DNA from 3 places in the Shinella sp. M27 genome. Region 3 is predicted to be linked to each of the others. Evidence: riboswitches for the same ligand, from Rfam matches in the RefSeq annotation. Region 3 holds a riboswitch; each other region holds the start of a gene.
The links. Region 3 has a riboswitch for cobalamin ahead of ACOZK4_RS26285 (FadR/GntR family transcriptional regulator). Riboswitches for the same ligand answer to the same signal wherever they lie in the genome.

Region 1 (6,751 bases), on a different contig from region 3:
AGCGCCTCCATCATGCGGCGCGCCGTCTCGGCGGCGTCCGAAGTGGAGATATCGATCAGCACATACCAGTCATGCCGGGTGGCGAGCGGATCGCGCACGCCGGGAATATGCCGCGTGGTGAAATCGACGCCGAGGCGCGGCATCAGCTCGAAGCCGGTCAGCGCCGTGCCGCAGCGGCTGGACGCACGCTCGAAGAGGGCGAGGGCATTCTCAACGGATTTCAGCCCGGCAAAGGCCACTTCATGACCGAGCGGGCGCGGAAAGAGTTTCAGCACCGCCCCGGTGATGACGCCGAGCGAACCCTCCGCGCCGATGAAGAGATCACGCAGGTCGTAGCCGGTATTGTCCTTCTTGAGGCGGCGCAGGCCGTTCCAGACTTCGCCGGTCGGCAGCACGACCTCGAGGCCGAGGCACAGCTGGCGCATATTGCCATAGGCGAGCACCGCAGTACCGCCGGCATTGGTGGAAAGGTTGCCGCCGATCTGGCAGGTGCCCTCCGAGCCGAGCGACAGCGGGAAGAGCCGGTCGACGTCTTCCGCGGCCTTCTGGATCTCCGCCAGCACCGCGCCGCCATCGGCGACGATGACATTGCCGACCGGATCGACGTCGCGGATGCGGTTGAGACGGGAGAGCGACAGCACGACATCCGCCATGCCCTCACGCGGCACGCTGCCGCCGACATGGCCGGTATTGCCGCCCTGCGGCACGATGGCCGTGCCGGTTTCCGTGGCAAGCGCCAGGATGGCCGAGACTTCTTCCACCGAGCCGGGCCGCAGCACCAGCGGCGAGGTGCCATGGTAAAGCCCGCGGCTTTCGACGAGATAGGGCGCGATGTCCTTGTCATCGACCAGCGCATGGGCCGGACCGGTGATTGTGGCGAAGCGGGCGATGAGTTCGGGGGGAAGTGTTGCCGCAACCATGGTCGTCTCCATTCTTATCCGCGCGGGGCGGCGGCCCTCTGCAAACGGTCGTTGATCGCCTCGCCGAGGCCCGTGGCGGGAATGGGCGAAAAGGCGATTGCACTGCCGCCCGCCGCATCCGCCTGCTTCATGTAGCCGAAGAGATTGGCGGCGGCTTCGGCAAGGTCGCCGGAAGGGCTGAGGTCGAGCACCAGCGCCGCTTGCGCCTCGCCGGGAAGCGGCGTGCCCCCGAAGCGGATCAGCACTTCGCCCGGCCGCACGTCGCTGGCATCGAGCCGCACCGGCGCATCGGGCGCATAATGCGAGGCGAGCATGCCGGGTGCCTCGATGGTCGCGCCGGCCGTCTCGTTGCGCAGAACGGGCAGGCCGGTGACGCGCTCGATGTCGGCTGCGTCCAGCCCGCCGGGCCTCAGCAGGCGGATCGTCCCGCCCTCGACCTTGATAATCGTCGATTCGAGCCCGACGACCGCCGGCCCGCCATCGAGGACCAGCTCCAGCTTCGCGCCGAAATCGTCGGCGACATGGCGGGCCGTGGTCGGGCTGATGCGGCCGGATGTGTTAGCGCTGGGCGCGGCGAGCGGCTTGCCGAAGGCGGCGAGCAGCCGGCTGGCAAACCCCTTGGGAATGCGGATGCCGACAGTATCGAGCCCGGCGCGCGCCAGCGGATGGATGGCGCTCTCCGGCCGGATCGGCAGAACCAGCGTCAGCGGCCCCGGCCAGAAGGCCTCGGCGATCCTGCGCGACAGCGGGTCGAAGACCGCGTGTTTTTCCGCCATGGCGAGATCGGCCATATGGCAGATCAGCGGATTGAAGCGCGGCCGGCCCTTCATGTCATAGATGCGGGTGATGGCGAGCGGATTGGTGGCATCGGCGGCAAGGCCGTAGACCGTCTCGGTGGGAATGGCGACCGGCACGCCGCGGCCGAGCGTTTCGGTGGCGCGCGCCAGCGCTTCCTCCGCATCCGTGCGCGTGTCAACGATATCAGCCATCTCGCCCTTCCGTCTTTGCCGCTTCCTTTACAGGCCTTTGCCGGCAAATGCCAAGAGTTCGGCGGATGGCTAAAATTCGAACGGCCGGATTAGATCGGCCGAAAGACTGGGCTGTTACGGTCAGGGTGAAAAGTCCCGCAAGCAGGTCCGCATCTGAATGGCTAACAGGAAATCCTCGACCACCGACGTCGCCTTGCGCGTTGCAACGGCCATGAAGCAGATGGGCATAGACGGCCTGCCGCGCAATTACGAACTGGTCTACGAGGCCTATGCCGGCAGCAATCCGGATCTCGTGCGCGACTTCATCGCACTCGGCAAATACAAGACCCAGGCCGCCCTCGATGAACTGGGCCGGAAATACCTGCCGCACCAGCACGAGGCGAGCGTGCTGCAGCGCTCCGCCGGCGCGATCAGCAACGAGATGAGCAATTTCATGGACCTGCTCAGCCAGGAGCGCTCCTCGCTGAACGACTACGGCCGCCTGATCGGCGAGGCCTCGCAGGTGATCGGCAGCGTCGGTGGTGCGCTCGGCAGCTCGCTCGAAGCGTTGCAGCGCGCCACCGAGCAGCGCGTCACCCACACGGCGGAGATGGCGGAAAAAGTTGCGGCGCAATCGGCCACGATGGACGGCATCCAGAAGGAGATGGTGGAATTCGAGGCGATGAAATTCGTCGATCCGCCGACCAAGCTCGGCAATCGCCGCGCCTTCAACAAGGCGCTCGCCCGCGTCTATGCGAACCCCTCCCTGCCGATGCTCTGCGGCGTCGTCGTGGCGGAAGTGGACGCCGAACGCCGCTTCTCGCCGGCCCAGATAGAGGCGCTGTCCGACCATCTCGTGACCTTCTACGGCGGCCTGATCCGCCAGGCCTTCCCGTCAAACGACCTCGCCGTGCGTTTCGACGGCCTGCGCTTCGGTTTCCTGTTCAACACTTCGGATGAGGGGGAGGTGGAGCGGCTGATCGATCTGCTGCGCGCCGCCTTCCAGACGGTGGCGCTGCGCGATCCGCGCACCAACCGCAATCTCGGCCATCTTACCCTGTCGGCCGGTGTCTGCATGTCGGATCGCGCCGACAGCGCGCTCGACCTGTCCTCGGCCTGCGAGCGGGCTCTCCTTGAAGCCAAGGCCTCCGGCGGCGACCAGATCGTCGTCTACGGCCGCGGCGACGAGGTGCCGGCGGGCAAGGAGTGGATGCTGTACAGGGCGTGAGAAGCCGTTCCAGCAAAAGGGTGAAGCGGGTTTGCGTCCGGAATTGCGTTCGGGAAACTTAAAGCGCGCTGATGATCTTGCGCAGCGCCTCGTTGCGGGCGCCGAGCATCAGTACGTTCTTCATGGCGAGCTTGGGATCATCCGTGCGGAAGATCACGCCGTTGCCGCGCACCTTGCGATCGATCGTCAGGCGGCCTTCGTGGTCCGTCGGCGTGATGGCGACGGCGAAATACATGCGGCTCTGCTTTTTCGAAATGCCGGCGAAGAACTGCTCTTCCTCGCCGATTTCGGCAAAGAAATTGGCCATGTAGAAGGCCCATTGCACGTTCTGGAAATCCGCGAAACTCGAATTGGCCACCGTGATGTGGCAATAGCCGAGGTGCGGCGTTTCCGTAAGCGTGCGGTGGAAGATCAGTTTCGGGAACTGGATCGAGCGGTGAAAACCGTTGATGCGGTCGTGGGTAACGGTGCCGGCGCGTTCCAGCTTGCGGCCGGTGCGTTCGGCCACCTCGGCATAGGAGAGGTAGCGCTTTTCGCTCGGGCTCCAGTTGTCGGGGGTGCGGTCGATGCGGCCGGTGCGCAGGAATTCCGTGTGCACGGCGGATTTCGGCGGGTTCTCGCGCTTGTAGGCGACGGCGTCGTAATAGCGAAACTTCGTCTGCTGTTGCTGCACGCCCAGCACTCCCTGCTCGCGTGGCGCTTTGCGCGCACGCCCTGATGGCGGAAGTTTATGGAAACGCCGTTAAGCATTCCTTTCCGTCCGGACCCTCAATCCTTGCAGGGCGGTTTCGATGGTCGCAATATGACAAGCTGCCGCTTTGCTCATCCCCGTGCCCATTCTCGCGCCAATTCGTGCGATTAAAAGGCATATTATATTGATATATATCGATAAATATCAGAGATAGAAGCGGCTCACTCATTTTTTGATTGTCGTCAAATCATGAAGGCGCGTCGTTTTTTGACATGTCGGCCGGCGATTCTTGCGGTTAGATAAAGACACTCAAGGTGTCGCCTTCTAGGGAGGGCGAAGAATTGGGAAGCCGGTTGAAATCCGGCGCTGCCCCCGCAACGGTGTTGGAGCAAAAGCGGCAAAAAGCCACTGGACGGAAGTCTGGGAAGGCGCCGTGTCGGTCGCAGGCTCTGTCCTGCATGGCCACTCCTCAGCCCGGAAACCAGCCTGGAGAAAAGATCGTGACTGGCTGCGGCGGGCGGCCGGGAAGCGTGCACGCCGGGCGTTTTCACGCCTGGATGCCGTCTCCTCCGTGCGCCTCATCCCCAAACTGGACCTATGAGGATTGCCATGGATATCCGCAGCGACGTGCTCCGCAAGCTCAAGAACCGGCGTGAAGGCCACAGCCTCGAACAGGCCTTCTACATCGACCCCGACCACTACAAGCTCGACATGGAGACGATCTGGTATCGCGACTGGCTGTTCATCGGCCATGACTGCGAAATCCCTAAGGCCGGCAACTATTTCACTGTGCAGGTCGGCGATTATCCCGTCGTCATCACCCGCGACCGCTCGGGCACGATCCGCGCGCTGCACAATTCCTGCCGCCACCGCGGCTCGCGTGTCTGCACCCAGCACAAGGGCACCTCGGCCAAGCTCGTCTGTCCCTATCACCAGTGGACCTACGAGCTCGACGGCTCGCTGCTTTTTGCCCGCCACATGGCTGAGGATTTCGACAGGACGCAGCACAGCCTGAAACCGATCCATTGCGAGACCCTCGGCGGCTACATCTTCATCTGCCTCGCCGACGAGGCCCCGGATTTCTCCGCCTTCCGTGCCACTGCCGAACCCTATCTTGCGCGCCACCGGCTCGGCGAAACCAAGGTCGCCTTCGAGAGCACGATCATCGAGAAGGGCAACTGGAAGCTCGTCTGGGAAAACAACCGCGAGTGCTATCACTGCGCCGCCAACCATCCCGAACTCTGCCGCACCTATCCGGAAGCGCCGACGGCGACGGGCGTGCAGGGTGCTAAGGACGATCCCGTTATCGCCGCGCATTGGGCGAAATGCGAGGCCTCCGGCCTGCCGAGTGAATTCCGGATGTCGCCGACCGGCCAGTTCCGCGCGGCCCGCATGCCGCTCATCCAGGATGCCGAGAGCTACACCATGTCCGGTGCGCGCGCCGTCCAGCGCCCGCTGTCGAACGACGTCTCGGAAAGCGGTATCGGCACGCTGCTGCTCTTCCACTATCCGACGACGTGGAACCATGTGCTGGCCGATCATGCTATTACCTTCCGCGTCCTGCCGCTCGGCCCGGAGCTGACGCAGGTCACGACCAAGTGGCTGGTCAACAAGGATGCCGTCGAGGGTGCCGATTACCGGCTCGACGAGCTCACCCATGTCTGGACCGAGACCAACGACCAGGACCGCCAGATCGTCGAGGAAAACGCCTTCGGCATTCGCTCGCCGGCTTACCAGCCCGGCCCCTATTCCCCGGAGGACGAGGGCGGCGTCATGCAGTTCGTCGAATGGTATTCGAATTTCATGATCGACCGGCTGGACAACAAGCAACCGATGTCGCGGGTGGCCTGACATGACGATTTCGAGCCATTTCCGCCATTTCGACGAACTTCACCCCTGGCATGATCGCCATAACCTCTTGGAATGCATCGCGGCAACCGTGGAGACGGCCGACGTGATGACCTTCACCTTCAGTTCCGATCAGAAGAACTGGTTCCGCTATCTGCCGGGCCAGTTCGTCACGCTGGAACTGCCGGTGTCGCCGGACGAGCCCGTGATGCGCACCTACACGCTCTCCTCGACACCCTCGCGGCCCTTCTCCGTCGCCGTGACGGTGAAGGCGCAGAAGAACTCGATCGGCACGCGCTGGATGTTCGATCATCTACGCCCCGGCATGAAGCTGAAGGCCTTCGGGCCGCTCGGCGATTTCTCCTTCGTGCGCTATTCGGCGGAAAAATACCTGTTCATCTCGGCCGGCTCCGGTGTGACGCCGATGATGTCGATGACGCGTTGGATGGCGGATTGCGCGCCGCAATCCAACGTCGCCTTCGTCTCCTGCGCCCGTAAGCCGGAGGACCTGCTGTTCAAGCCGGAACTCGAATGTCTGGCCGCCCAGATGCCGAACCTCGCGCTCGGCTTCGTCGTGGAAGGCCACAATCCGCGCGACGGCTGGCACGGTCTGCGCGGCCGTATCGATGCCGCGCGTCTCTCGCTGCTCGCGCCCGATTTCCGCGAGCGCACCGTCTTCTGCTGCGGCCCGGAACCCTTCATGCGCGGCGTCAAGGACATGTTGAAAGTCTGCGGCTTCGACATGAACCGTTACCACGAGGAAAGCTTCCAGCCGGCCAATGCGCCCGCGCCGGAAGAGATCGCCATCCGTGCCGGTGCCGGCGAACAAGCGGCCGACGTCAACGCCATCTCGACCGTCACCTTCACCATGGCCGGCAAGGATGCCCAATGCCCGCCCGGCCAGACGATCCTGCAGACAGCCCGCGCCGCCGGCGTGCGCATCGGCGCCGCCTGCGAGGGTGGCCTCTGCGGCACCTGCCGGGTCATGAAGGTCTCGGGTGAAGTCGAGATGCACCATAATGGCGGCATTCTCGATGACGAGATCGAGGAAGGCTACATCCTCGCCTGCTGCTCGCGGCCGATCGGGGATGTACAG
Region 2 (6,751 bases), on a different contig from region 3:
AGTCCTCTCCGCGAACCATGGTGAAGAAATCGACGCGGGTGGCTGCCGTCTGGCGGGCTTTTTCGGCATCCTCATCGGCGATGCGCGCCGCGATGACGGAAAGCAGCGCATCCACTTCGGCCCGGTGGGCCGGCTGCTGGAAGAGCGCATCGAAGATCGCCGAAAGCCGGGCCTTCGCGCCATCGGTACCAAGCGCTTGGCCATGACCGACCGTGCCATCCGCAAGACGGATGCTGGCGCGGCTCACCGTCGCCTCGCCGAGATTGAACGGCGCTCCACCGCCGCCGATGCGACCGCGCACCATGACGAGACCCGTTTCCGGGCCGCGCACCGGCTGCACCACCGGCTTGTCCGCGAGCGCATCGAATGCCGCCTGCAACTCGGCCCGGCTTGCCTTCGCAAGCAGACCCATCGCCCTCTGCCGGTCCGCCACCGCACCCTTCGCGGCGGCCTCGGTCCTTTTTTCCACTGATGCCATTGCCTCATCTCCAAATGTCTATTAATCTAGACAACCGAACATCTAAGTCTTGTCTTAATCGGCCGGAATGACAAGGGTGTGACAGAGGGCGAAATCGCGGGGGCGAAAATGGTGGAACGGCAATCGGGCGTGGCGCTCTGGCGGCAGATTGCCGACCGCATGCGCCTTGCGATCAACAATGGCGATTTCGACGAAACCGGCATGATGCCGCCGGAAATGACGCTGGCCGCCCGCTTCGGCGTCAACCGCCACACGGTGCGCAGCGCCATGGCGGCACTGGCGGAAGAAGGCATCGTGCGCCCCATCCAGGGCATCGGCACCCGCATCGAGCGGCGCGACCGGCTGCGCTTTCCGATTTCGAAGCGCACACGCTTTTCGCAGGGCCTCGGCAATCAGACGCGCGACATCGAAAGCAAGATGCTGGAGGCGGCAACCGAGGTTGCACCATCGATCGTGGCCGAAGCCCTCGGGCTCCCCATCGGCACGCTCTGTGTGCGCATGGAAACCGTCAATAGCGCCGACAAACGCCCCATCTCGCGCGCGACTCATTATTTCCCGGCCGACCGTTTCGGCGAGATCGGCGGGATTTTCGAGCAGACCCGCTCCGTCACCGCTTCCTTCCGCGAGCTCGGCGTCGCCGACTATGTGCGCCGCTCAACGGAAATCTCGGCCATTCACGCCGAGGGCGACGATATCCGGCACCTGAAGCTTTCGCCCGGTGCGATCATCCTCGTCGCGACAGCCATCAACACCGACCTTGCGGGAACGCCGATCCAGTTTTCCCGCACCCGCTTCGCCGCCGACCGTGTCAAGCTGACAGTGGAGCCGGAAGCCTAAACAGGCTTGCGGCAGCAGAGAATAAAGCGACGATAAAGCAGCGTGCGCAGCGTATTGCGCAGGTCCGCCGTCCGGCGTTGTGCCCTGGCGATGGGGGTGTGGGAACCGATCGTCATATCGCGGAAACCGGCCGCCTCCAGCAAGGGCAACACGCGCTCGACCGTCAGCCCGTCGCCAAAAGGCAGGCGCTGCATGATGCTGGAATGCCGATCGCTCATCGCGCCGTCATAATTCGGGTCGGTGCCGATGAACCGATCGAGCACCGCGATGGCGCGGCTCGCCAGCCGGCCGAGCCGCGTTGGGGCGGCCCAGTCGCCATCGAAGAACAGCAGCATGCCGCCGGGCTTCAGCATGCGGTGCCATTCCGCAAAGGCCTGCTCGGGCGTCGTCAGCGTCCATACGAGATGGCGGCAGACGATGGCATCATAGCTTTCGTCCGGCTCCATCGGGTTTTCCGCGTCGGCGAGCAGAAAGCGAAGGCCCTTGGCGCGCTCATGCTTCTTGCGCGCCACCGACAACATCGCCTCGGAAAAATCGAGCGCCGTCACCTCGTGACCGAGCGACAGCAGCAGGCGCGTCACCTCCCCCGTACCGCAGGCAAGCTCCAGCACGCGGCGCGGCTCCGGCCCCAGATGCGCGCGGATCGCCGCCGCCCAGGCGTCGAATTCCGGCCCTTCGGGAATACGGTGGCCGAAGGCGAGATCGAAGGTTTGCGAGCGGCGGGACCAATAGTCCCGGATATCTTCCTTCAGATGGTCGTTGGAGAGCGTGCCGTGCATCACGCCCCCTCGTTGGCAACGAGTTTCAGCCGCGGCGGCCGCGGCTCCGGGCGGCGATAGCGGATGAAGCAGCCGCCGGCGCTGTCGCGCTCCACGTCCACGGTGACGCCGAAGACTTCCAGCAGACGCTGCGGCTCCAGCACCTTGGCCGGCGTGCCCAGCGCGACGATGCGCCCACCCTGCATGACGGCGATTCGGTCGCAGAACATTGCGGCGTGGTTGAGATCGTGCAGGGCCGCAACGACCGTCAGCTCCTGCTCGCGCACCAACTGGAGCAGGCTGATCTGGTGGCCAATATCGAGATGATTGGTCGGCTCGTCGAGCAGCAGGATCGGCGATTGCTGGGCAAGCGCACGAGCGATGTGCAGCCGCTGGCGCTCGCCGCCTGACAGTGTGTGCCAGAGCCGGCCGGCGAAATGTGCCATATCGACCTCCTCCAGCGCCCGGTCGACGATGGCGTCATCGGCCCGCGACCAGGGCGTGAGCGCGCCGAGATAGGGCGTACGGCCGAGCTCGACGGCCTGGCGCGCGGTGATGCGCTCGGTCGTTTCCGCCTGCTGCTCGACAAAGGCGATGCGCCGGGCGATGGCCTGACGGCCGTGATCCGAAAGCGGCGTGCCGTCGAGCATGACGGCGCCGCCCTGCGGCTTGCGGATGCCTGACATCAGCGACATCAGGCTCGTCTTGCCGGAGCCGTTCGGGCCGATGATGCCGAGGAATTCGCCGGGGCGCACATCCAGCGAGACATCCGACAGGATGGTCGCACCACCGGCCGACCAGTGCAGGTTTTTAGCAGACAGCGTCACAGGGCAGACCTCCTCTGGCTGAGGATGAGCGCGAAGGCGGGCGCGCCGAACAGTGCCGTGATGACGCCGATGGGCAGGACCTGGCCGGGGATGATGACACGCGACAGCACATCCGCCACGATCATGAAGATGGCGCCGATCAGGGCAGAGGCCGGCAGAAGCAGGCCATGCCGCACGCCGACCACCATGCGCGCGGCATGGGGAATGACGAGGCCAACGAAGCCGATCGAGCCGACGATGGACACCATGGTCGCCGTCATCAGCGCGGAAATGGCAATCAGCACGACATAGACCCGGCGCACGGGAATGCCGAGCGAGGCGGCCGATTCCGTGCCGAAGGTGAAGGCATCGAGCGCGCGGGCATGCCACAGGCACACGAGAAGCCCGAGGATCGCCACCGGAAGCGCCAGCCAGACATCCGGCCAGCGCACGCCCGAGAGATTGCCGAGCAGCCAGAACATGATGCCGCGCGCCTGCTCCGCACTCGCCGCCTTGGTGACGATGAAGGAGGTGAGCGCGTTGAAGAGCTGCGAGCCGGCAATGCCGGCCAGGATGATCGCGCTCGTGCCGCGCCCGGCGCGCAAGGCGAGCGCGCTGACGAGGCCGAAAGCGACGAGCGCGCCGAGGAAGGCGCCGGCCGGCAGCGTTAGGGCACCGGCCCCGATACCGAGGATCGCCACGCTGACGGCACCGGTCGAAGCGCCGGCGGAGATGCCGAGAATATAGGGATCGGCCAGCGCATTGCGCAGCAGCGATTGCAGGATGACGCCGCAGAGCGCCAGGGCCGAGCCGCAGCAGGCCGCGACCATCGCGCGGCTCAGCCGGTAGTTCCAGATGATGCCCTCGTCGATCGGCTCCAGCGGGTAGCCGGCATGCCAGAGGCGGTTGGCCACCGTCTTGGCGACCACGTCGAGAGGGATGGCCGTCTCGCCGACGGCGGCGCCGACGCCGAGCGCAAACAGCAGCAGAAGGAGCGCCGCGAAAGCGGCGCCCGTCCGAAGCAGGATGGGACGATCGGAGATCACTTGGCCAAACCAGCCTTTTCAATGGCATCGGCTAGACGCTCGATGCCTTCGATGGTGCGGATCGTCGGGTTCATCGCCTGCGCGTCCATATCGAAGACATAGTTGCTCTTCACCGCCGGCATGAGGCTTGCGACCGGGTCGGTCTTCAGGAAGTCGAGCTTGGCCTCAAGGCCGTCGAGCGGATAGCGGCGGCGCTCCATCGAGCCCGCGACGATCATCGTCGGCGCGGCCTTGGCGATGGTTTCCCAGCCGACCGTCGGCCATTCGTCCTCGGTCTTGATGATATTTTCGATGCCGAGCGCCGACATGATGTAACCCGGCGCACCGTTCTTGCCGGCGACATAGGGATCGGCATCCGCGGCGCTGGAGAACCAGAAGACGGCCGAGAGCTTGTCCTTGGCGGCGGCAACCTTGGCACGGGCCGCCTCTTCGCGTGCCTTCAGCGCGGCAACGACCTCTTCGCCCTTGTCCTGGATATCGTAGATCTGCGCCATTTCGCGGATCTCCTGATAGACCAGCTCCATGGTGAAGACCTGATGGCGCACGCCGTCGCTGGCCGCGCTGTTCTCCTTGCCGACGCAATCGGACGGCGAGGTGTAGACGGAAATGCCGAGCTCCTCGAACTGCTCGGGCTTGGCAACGACGCCTTCCGGCCCGACCTGCCACTGGAACTGCACCGTGACGATATCCGGCTTCTTGGCGAGCACGCTTTCGAAGCTCGGCTCGTTGTCGGCCAGACGGTCGATCCTGGCGTTGACGTCTTCATAGCCCTTGAGGACCGGGCCGACCCACAGCGCCGTGCCCACCACCTTGTCGGCCAGGCCGAGCATGTAGAGGATTTCGGTCGAGCTCTGGCCAATCGAAACGGTCTGCGTCGGCGCCTTCTGGAAGGTGACCGGGCGGCCGCAATTCTGCAGCGTCAGCGGATACTGCGTCTCGGCGGCTTGGGCCGTGCCGGAGGCGATGAGGGTTACCGCGCCGGTAAGGGCGGAAGCGAGGGATGCGGCGCGCAGGGCCGCGGAAAACAAGGTCATGGATTTCTCCCGGAGAGTGAAGGCGTGCGGGCTCAGCCGATGGACCACGAAGGGCGCACCGAATGCGGTCGGGAGAAAACGATTAGGGGTCTGCCGCGGGCGGCAGTCTGGCTCGTCATGGCGTCTCCTGTTCCGGGCTTCCCCGCCCGTGACTTGGATCTGGAGTGCATGGCAAGCAGCACTCTCGGCTCTGACGGCAGGTCTCCTGGCTCACGGATATCTGCTGCCTGTCTGCCTTCCCGTGCAAACGCACAGTGGCATGACGCGAAACGCGTCACGAGGACAGGCGGCAATCCGCCTACAGTTGCGGGGGCAGCCACGGAATGGGTCCCTGTTGGGTCATCCGCACCGTGTTCCCTATTAATCCCCTGGGAGTCATCCTTCGGGGAACCGTCGTCCCATCCTTAGTCCGCACCGTTCGGCGGCGTCAAGGTGACGGCGAAAATCAGCTTTCGAAATCCCCGAAGACGTCCTGAAGGTGCGTCAACCGGTCGACGCGCTCGCTCACCTCGTCGCCCATCTCGACGATGATGTTGCTCAACATGAGATCCATCACCGCCGTCATGGTCGCGGCACCATCCCACAGCGGCCCGTGCGAGCCGGGCACGATGAGGCAGATATCGGAAACGTCTGGCCCCCAGGGGCAGAATTCATCGGTCAGCAGCACGACCTTCACGCCGGCGCGCCGCGCCTCCAGCGCCAGCGGCCGGGCCTTGGCGGCAAAGCGGCGCACGTCGTGCAGGAAGAGCAGCCGCCCCTCGACGGAGCCGTCGAGCACTTCGGCATAGGTGCCGTTGACGCCGTCGACGAATTGCACGCGCGGGCGGGTATAGGAGAGCTGGCTTGCGAAATACTGCGCGATGCCGCGCACGTTCTGATAGGCGGCGACATAGACCTCGGTCGCGCCGATCAGCGCGTCGATCGTCTGCTGCCATTCCGGTGCTGACGTGATGGCGTAGATTTCGCCGAGATTGTCGATCTGCTGCTGGATGAGTCCGGCGAGCAGCTTGCCGTCCTTGCGGTCCTGTTCGAGCCGTCCGACCTGCCCCTTGACCTGCCAGGCGGGGTTGGAACTGCCGCGGCGCAACTCGCTCTTCAGCTCGTCGAGCCCGTCGAAACCCATGCGGCGCAGATAGCGGCCGATGGTCATGGGCGAGAGTTCCAGGCGCTGGGCGATCGACCGCGCCGTCTCGAAGGGCAGCTCGGCGATGTTGCGCTCGATGTAATGGGCGATCAGCTTGTCGGATTTGGACCGCCTGAGGTCGTCGGACTGAACGAGCTTCAGAATGCGTTTCGACACGTCGCCCCTCTCTTCGAAATCCCGCCCGTCCAAAGACGGGCGGGTATCAACCGCACTCACACCGGGCTCATTGCGCCGTCTTGACCCGCGTCCAGACACGGTCCACCTGACGCAGGGCCGGGCCCAGATCCTCGAATATCTGGAGACGCGCCATCGTCTCGGCCGGCGGGTTGATTTCCTTGCTATTCTTGATCTTTGCCGGGGTCAATTCCCGCGCCGGCACGTTGGCGGTGCCGTTGGTCTGCTGCGAAACGTTCAGCGCGACGATTTCGGGACGCGTATAGAACTGGAGGAACTTGATCGCGTTGTCCTTGTTCGGCGCAGTTTTCAGCACGCAGATATCCTCCTGATACATGGTCGCCCCCTCCTCGGGGATCACGTAGCCGAGGTCCTTCTCATTGGCGAAGATATCCACCATCGCACCGACGAAGGCGTGCCCGGCCGCCACGTCGCCCGCTTGCACCATCGGCCGCTCGTCATAGGTGAAGGCCG
Region 3 (6,751 bases):
GCCCGACGCATCATTCCATCGAGGATTTCGCCTGGACGCGCGTGCTGCCGAATCTTCCGGTCGTTGCCCCCTGCGATTCCATCGAAACGGCCGCTGCCGTCGAATGGGCAGCCTCCTATAATGGTCCCGTTTTCCTGCGCCTCTCGCGCGTCGGCGTGCCGGACCTGCTGCCGGAAGGACACAAGTTCGAGCTGGGCAAGGCCAACCTGCTGCGCGACGGCGACGCCATCACGCTGATTGCCAACGGCACGGTCACGCACCGCATGGTGAAGGCAGCCGCCATCCTTGCCGAAAAAGGCATCGAGGCACGCGTCCTCAACATGGCAACCGTACGTCCGATCGACGTCGAGGCCGTCGCGGCTGCGGCCCGCGACACCGGCGCGATCCTCACGGCAGAGGAGCACTCCACCTTCGGCGGTCTCGGCTCGGCCATCGCCGAAGTCGTCGTCGCGGAAGCGCCTGTGCCGATGAAGATCCTCGGCGTTCCCGGCATCTTCCCCCCGACCGGATCGGCAGAATTCCTGCTCGACGAGTTCGGCATGTCGCCCGCCGGCATCGCCGAAGCGGCCGTGGCCTTGATTGCGCGTAAATCTTCCCGCACCTGACATGCGCGACTAGATTGCGTGCCGGGCGCGGCAAGACCTCCCGATGCCGCGACCTCCTCTTCTTCCGCCGACCGGAGCCGCCATGACGACCGCCATTCTCGCCATCGACCAGGGCACCACGAACTCGAAGGCCGTGCTCGTCTCCACGGACGGCGACATTCTGGCGCGCGGCTCGTCTCCCGTCGGCATCGAGCATCCGCAGCCTGGTTGGGTCGAGCAGAGCCCGTTGCGGCTCTGGCAATCCGTGCAGGAAGCCATTGCAGCCTGCCTTTCGGCCGCGCCGTCTGTTGAAATCCTCGGCATCGCCATATCCAACCAGCGCGAATCCGTTACCATCTGGGATGCTGATAGCGGCAAGCCGCTTGGTCCCGTGGTCAGCTGGCAGTGCCGACGCAGCGCACCGGCCTGCGCCGAATTGATTGCTGCCGGCCATGCGCCACGTGTCCAGGCCCTCACCGGCCTGCCGATCGACCCGATGTTCCCCGGCCCCAAGATGAGATGGCTGCTGGATCGCGTGCCCACCGGAAGCAAGGTGCGGCTCGGCACGATCGACGCCTGGCTGATTCATTGCTTCACGGATGGCGCGGTGCACGCCTGCGACGCTGCCAATGCCGCCCGCAGCCAGCTTTACGATCTCAATGAACAGGTCTGGAGCGACGAACTCTGCCATCTCTTCGGCGTGACGAAATCCGCCTTGCCGGAAGTCCGCGACAGTGCATCCCGCTTCGGCGTCACGAAGAACGTGCCCGGCCTTTCAGACGGCATCCCGATTGCCTCCGCCGTCGGCGACAGCCACGCCGCCCTGTTCGGCCACGGCGCCTTCAATCCCGGCGACGGCAAGGTGACCTTCGGCACCGGTTCGTCGATCATGACGACCCTGCCCCGCTTCATCGCGCCGCAACAGGGCATCACCACGACCATCGCCTGGTCGATCGGCGGCAGACCGACCTATGCCTTCGAGGGCAATATCCTCGTCTCTGCCGCCTCGTTGCCCTGGATGGCCGACATGCTCGGCCTGCCCGATGTGCAGGCTCTCACCGAACTTGCCGCAACCGCCCCAGCCGGCGGACCAGGCTTCGTCCCGGCTTTCGTCGGCCTCGGCGCGCCCTATTGGCATTCCGATGCCCGCGCACTGTTTTCCGGCATCACCTTCAACACCAGCCGCGCCCAGATGGCGCGCGCCGTAACCGATAGCATCGCTTTCCAGGTTCATGATGTCTTCAAGGCCATGTCGACGCAATCGCCGACACCACTCGGCCGCCTCTATGCCGACGGCGGACCGAGCAAGAACACGTTCCTGATGAAGTGCGTGGCCGATACGCTGAACCACGCCATCATCCAGTGCGATGCACCGGAGGCCTCCGCCTTGGGCGCCGCCTATCTTGCCGGCCTGACGCTCGGCGTCTGGCCGGACCTCGCGGCGATCGCCGCCCTGCCGCGCGCCGTGAATGCCATCCCCCCGCAGGTCTCCGATACCGCGGATCGCCTGCTCGTCTGGCAGGACGCAATCTACCGCTCGACCGTCTCAGGTCCTTCCTCTATGAGTGAATAAAAATTCACTACGGGAGGCTCCATGGGACGGCTCAACGAGTTACGGCTGATTGCCCGCATTGCCCAGATGTACCACATCGAAGGCAAGCGGCAGGCTGAGATCGCAGAACTCATGCATATGTCGCAGGCCACCGTTTCGCGCATGCTGAAGCGGGCGGAGCAGGAAGACATCGTACGCACGACGGTCATCCCGCCGGCCGGCACCTTTGCCGAGCTGGAAACCGCATTGCGCGAGCGCTACCGCCTCACCGAAGCCATCGTCGTCGATTGTTCGGAAGATCGCGATGGCGCCATCATGGCACGCATCGGCGAAGCGGCCGCCCACTTCCTCGAAGTCACGCTACAGCAAGATGAAATCGTCGGCGTCTCGAGCTGGAGCCAGACGATCCTGCGCATGGTGGACAACATCCACCCGCTGAAGAACGCCAAGGCCAAATACATCGTGCAGATCCTGGGCGGCATGGGCGACGCTTCCGTCCAGACCCACGCGACGCAGCTGACCGCCCGCCTGGCCCGGTTGACGGGCGGTGAGCCGCGGCTTCTCCTCGTGCAAGGCATCACCTCTTCGCGGGAAGCCAAGCTTGTCATGCTGGCGGACCCGGTGGTGCGCGAGACGATGGACCTCTTCGGCCGCCTCAGCCTCGCCATCGTCGGCATCGGCGCGGTTGAGCCGTCGGAGCTTCTTGCCCGATCCGGCAATACCTTCTCCCGCCAGGAAATGGCGATGCTGCACGAGGCGGGTGCAGTTGGCGAAATTTCCTATCGTTTCTACGACCAGGACGGCAAACCGGTCGAAACGCCCCTCAACGACCGCGTTATCGGCCTTTCGTTGGAGGAACTGCGCAAGACTGCCCGCGTCATGGCGCTCGCGGGCGGAGAATCGAAAACCCAGGCCATCGCCGGCGCCCTGAAACTTGGCGTCATCGATGTGCTCGTCACCGACAAGTTTACTGCGGCACGGCTCACGGCCTGATCCATCCCGGACCAGACATCGGCCTGCTGCGCATTATGGAGAAAAGACCATGACACGTTTTGCAGGCCAGACGGTATTCGTCACCGGGGGCAACAAGGGCATCGGCCGCGGCATCGCCAAGCGCTTTGCCGAAGAAGGCGCGAAAGTCGCGATTGCCGCGATCGAAAAGGACACGGTGGACGCGGCCGCCGCACTCGCCAAGGAAACCGGCGCCGAAATCCTCGGTCTCGCGCTCGACGTGACAGATGCCAAGGCCGTTCAAGAAGCCTATGGTGAGGCTGAAGCGGAGCTGGGTGCCATCTCCGTTTCCGTGCAGAATGCCGGCGTCATCACCATCGCGAAGGTCGAGAACCTGACCGAGCGTGAATGGGACCTCAATCTAGACGTCAACACCAAGGGCGTCTTCCTGTGCTGCCAGGAGGCGATCCGCCGCTTCCGCGCCAGCGGCACGAAGGGCCGGCTCATCAACACCGCCTCCGGTCAGGCCCGCCAGGGCTTCATCTACACACCGCACTATGCCGCGTCGAAATTCGGCGTCGTCGGCCTCACCCAGAGCCTCGCCAAGGAACTCGCCCGCGAAGGCATCACCGCCAATGCCATTTGCCCCGGCATCATCCACACCGAGATGTGGGACTATAACGACCGTGTCTGGGGCAAGATGCTCGGCGAATACGGCCCGGGTGAACTGATGGCCGAATGGGTCGAGGGCATCCCGATGGGTCGCGCCGGCACGCCTGCAGAAGTCGCCGCCCTCGTCGCCTTCCTTGCGTCCCCCGATGCAGCTTACATCACCGGCCAGACCATCAACGTCGATGGCGGGCTGATCATGTCGTAAGACGGGGCTAGCCTACGGACGCTATCTGTTTCACACAAATGCACGCCTATCGGCGCGCTTTTGCAGGAGCGATCATTTTTGCGATAAACCAACACCGATCTTAAGCTCTTGAATGGATCTGAACCTACGCCGTCAGTCGCATGTATGGTTTAGGGCTCCAAGCCCGCGCAACGCGCTGTATTTCGAATATGCGTTTCCATTTCCAACCGAGCTCCCGTGGGATCGTTTGCGCGCAGGGCCGCGATTATGCGGCGATGCTCTGCGATGGATTCACGCATGCGAGCGGGATCAGTTATCGGAATGGGTTGTCGTTGCGTCGCGGTCAACTGATCGCGGACGGTGTGGTAGAGTGCACGCAGCATAGCGTTACTGCAGGCCGATGCGATGATCGCATGGAATTCCAAGTCGGCTTCGACGTTGGCTAAGAGATCCTGCTGCGCCCAGCCTTGCTCCATCTGCTGGGTCATTTTTTCCATCTGATCCAGTTGATTCGCCATCAGCCTCCCTGCCGCAAGACTAGCCATTTGCCCTTCCAACATGATCCGCGTCTGGAATACATCGAAAACCGAATAGCTGTCGGAGTAGCGCCAAGGGCCCATGTGATTGGACGCCATGCTGGACAGCGGCTCGCCGCTCACAGTTGCGGGGGCAGCCCCGGCTTTGCCGAATGTTCGGCGCACCGGATTCCCTCTTAGCCCTGGAATGGCAAAGCCGCTCCAGAGAACCACGACGCGCAGACTTCACGTCATCAGGGGGCGATTGTCAATAGATATAAAGAAATGCTTATACCTTTATCTTCATGGGCGACTGATTTCGTCGAGATACCAGTCGATGTAGCGAAGCTCGTTATGCTCCATTGGCGCGATCGGGCCGGGAACGAAATAGTGTGACTGCACGCCACGCGCCGTGTGCTCGATGATTGCCTTGTCTTCGGCTGTCGTGACCTTCCAGAGCCAGGTCAGCCGGTCGAGATCGTAATCCTTGCCCTCCTCCGCCTTGCCATCGACAAGCCAGATGAGCTCCATCTCGCAGGTCTCTGCCGTCTTCGGAATAAAGCGATAGATCATGCCGTGATCGGGGTAGCAGACGAGGAATGTCGTTCCGCCGAGATGAATGGAGGTGACGCCACCATCAAAATCGGTAAAACGCCCCATCAGCGGCGCGACAGCCTTGCCATCCTCGCTGCCGCTCTCAACACCCTCGTAGAGCGCATAGCGGAAGGCATGGATCGCCTCGCGACCTTCCCGTGAGGTTTGCCAGCGGTTGCCGGAACCGACCTCGATGCCAAGCGCATAGGTCCGCGCTTCCATGGCGTCGTTCATCGCCTCGATCATATGGAGCGGCTGCTCCAGCGCGTGGGTCTGCGAATATTCCGGATGCGCGGGGCCGCAGTGATAGCACTCGACGTAATTCTCGACGGCCAGCTTCCAGTTGGCCGCAACCGGATAGGTTTCGCGATAGGCGACCTTGGCGCTCCCCCAGCCGTATTGGCCGCAGGTCGCGTGCAACAGATGCTCGACCTCGCTGAAATCCAACGGAACCTCCGCAAAGGAGATAAAGATCAGGCCTTCGACAACGCGCACATGCAGCGTTTTCAGCCCATGGTCCTCGCGCTTGAATTCCTTCGGCATCAGGCGCGCCGCACGCAGGCTTCCGTCATTGCCGTAGGTCCAGGCATGATAGGGGCAGACGAAGACGCGCGCATTGCCTTTCTGCTTGGTGCAGACCTCCGCGCCGCGATGGCGACAGACGTTGAGGATGGCATGGATCGAGCCATCCGCCGCGCGCGTGACGATCACCTGCTCGGTGTCAATACGGAAGACCTCGAAGTCGTTGGCGTTGGGGATCACGCTCTCATGGGCGATGCAATGCCAATGCCGGCGGAAGACCCGCTCCATATCGCGCTGGTAGATATCGGCATTGTGATAGAACGGTCGGGAAAGACCGTAACCGGCACGATGCCCTGCAATGAGTTGGTCGATCGGACCCGTAGACGTCTTGATTAAGGTCTCTGCGTCCTTCGTCACTCAATGCACCCCTAAATACTAGCTTCTCATCAGTATTTAGACGTTCAGGAGCTTGGACAAGTCGCCGAAATTTCCTCTATTAATCGACATTGTCGATTAGAGGCATAAGCTACTCTAACGATTTCATGTCGCGTTTAAATGCCCGCGATCTCTTAGCGAAAGAACGCATTCGCCAAACAGCCTCAAAATTCAACAATGAATAGACAATAAATTCACCGGGATGGCCCATGTTACCCGATATATTGCAGACCAGAAGCGGCTAGGAGGATACGAACCGAGATTCCCGAATGCGCCATCCCAACGGGGTCATAGCGCGATGTCGCTGACGCTACCGCGACAAAAAAATCTCCTGGCCCTCCGCGATCATTGCTCGAGTGAGGGGGACTCTACCGCACTATTATCAGATGCGGCAAACTGCGCTCATGAACCAACTCGAACCGTCGGCCCATAGTTGTAGCAAAAAATCATTAGCAACTCTAGCGCGTTTTCGAGATTGGAAGAAAACGGCGCCTTCCCCGCGCCCGATGCCGAGTTTGCCAATGGCGTGACCGCGGCCATGCGGACATCGGGCGCTGCAAAAACCGTTCCTCGGACGTTGCCAAGCCCGTCTGGCGTGCGGCCACCGATCCATATGCCCCGATGCGCATCCCGGCCGGCGCCGACGCGGTCGCCTGGATCATCAAGGTAGACTCTCAGCCATCCAGGCCGATGTCCGATGCAGATACGCTCGGCTCTGCATCGGACGAGATTTCCATCTCTG

Region 1: it holds a riboswitch for cobalamin, as region 3 does, so the genes downstream of both, ACOZK4_RS10160 (aromatic ring-hydroxylating oxygenase subunit alpha) here and ACOZK4_RS26285 (FadR/GntR family transcriptional regulator) in region 3, are expected to answer to the same signal.
Region 2: it holds a riboswitch for cobalamin, as region 3 does, so the genes downstream of both, ACOZK4_RS13470 (ABC transporter substrate-binding protein) here and ACOZK4_RS26285 (FadR/GntR family transcriptional regulator) in region 3, are expected to answer to the same signal.

Annotation. Positions count from the first base shown of each region.
Region 1 is NZ_JBLZPK010000027.1:69,546-76,296, reverse strand. Features, by position in the region: gene ACOZK4_RS10180 (FAD-binding oxidoreductase) at 1-920, opposite strand, end outside; gene ACOZK4_RS10175 (L-threonylcarbamoyladenylate synthase) at 935-1,909, opposite strand; gene ACOZK4_RS10170 (diguanylate cyclase domain-containing protein) at 2,067-3,116, shown strand; gene ACOZK4_RS10165 (DUF6656 family protein) at 3,175-3,789, opposite strand; cobalamin riboswitch at 4,103-4,311, shown strand; gene ACOZK4_RS10160 (aromatic ring-hydroxylating oxygenase subunit alpha) at 4,417-5,658, shown strand; gene ACOZK4_RS10155 (2Fe-2S iron-sulfur cluster-binding protein) at 5,660-6,751, shown strand, end outside.
Region 2 is NZ_JBLZPK010000033.1:74,741-81,491, forward strand. Features, by position in the region: gene phnG (phosphonate C-P lyase system protein PhnG) at 1-478, opposite strand, end outside; gene phnF (phosphonate metabolism transcriptional regulator PhnF) at 572-1,315, shown strand; gene ACOZK4_RS13455 (class I SAM-dependent methyltransferase) at 1,312-2,094, opposite strand; gene ACOZK4_RS13460 (ABC transporter ATP-binding protein) at 2,094-2,900, opposite strand; gene ACOZK4_RS13465 (FecCD family ABC transporter permease) at 2,897-3,925, opposite strand; gene ACOZK4_RS13470 (ABC transporter substrate-binding protein) at 3,922-4,959, opposite strand; cobalamin riboswitch at 5,138-5,369, opposite strand; gene ACOZK4_RS13475 (MurR/RpiR family transcriptional regulator) at 5,405-6,259, opposite strand; gene ACOZK4_RS13480 (polyamine ABC transporter substrate-binding protein) at 6,327-6,751, opposite strand, start outside.
Region 3 is NZ_JBLZPK010000074.1:54,824-61,574, reverse strand. Features, by position in the region: gene ACOZK4_RS26305 (transketolase family protein) at 1-605, shown strand, start outside; gene ACOZK4_RS26300 (FGGY family carbohydrate kinase) at 688-2,157, shown strand; gene ACOZK4_RS26295 (sugar-binding transcriptional regulator) at 2,179-3,129, shown strand; gene ACOZK4_RS26290 (SDR family oxidoreductase) at 3,179-3,964, shown strand; gene ACOZK4_RS26285 (FadR/GntR family transcriptional regulator) at 4,114-4,578, opposite strand; cobalamin riboswitch at 4,562-4,708, opposite strand; gene ACOZK4_RS26280 (aromatic ring-hydroxylating oxygenase subunit alpha) at 4,762-5,991, opposite strand; partial or broken gene ACOZK4_RS26275 (short-chain dehydrogenase/reductase) at 6,577-6,669, shown strand.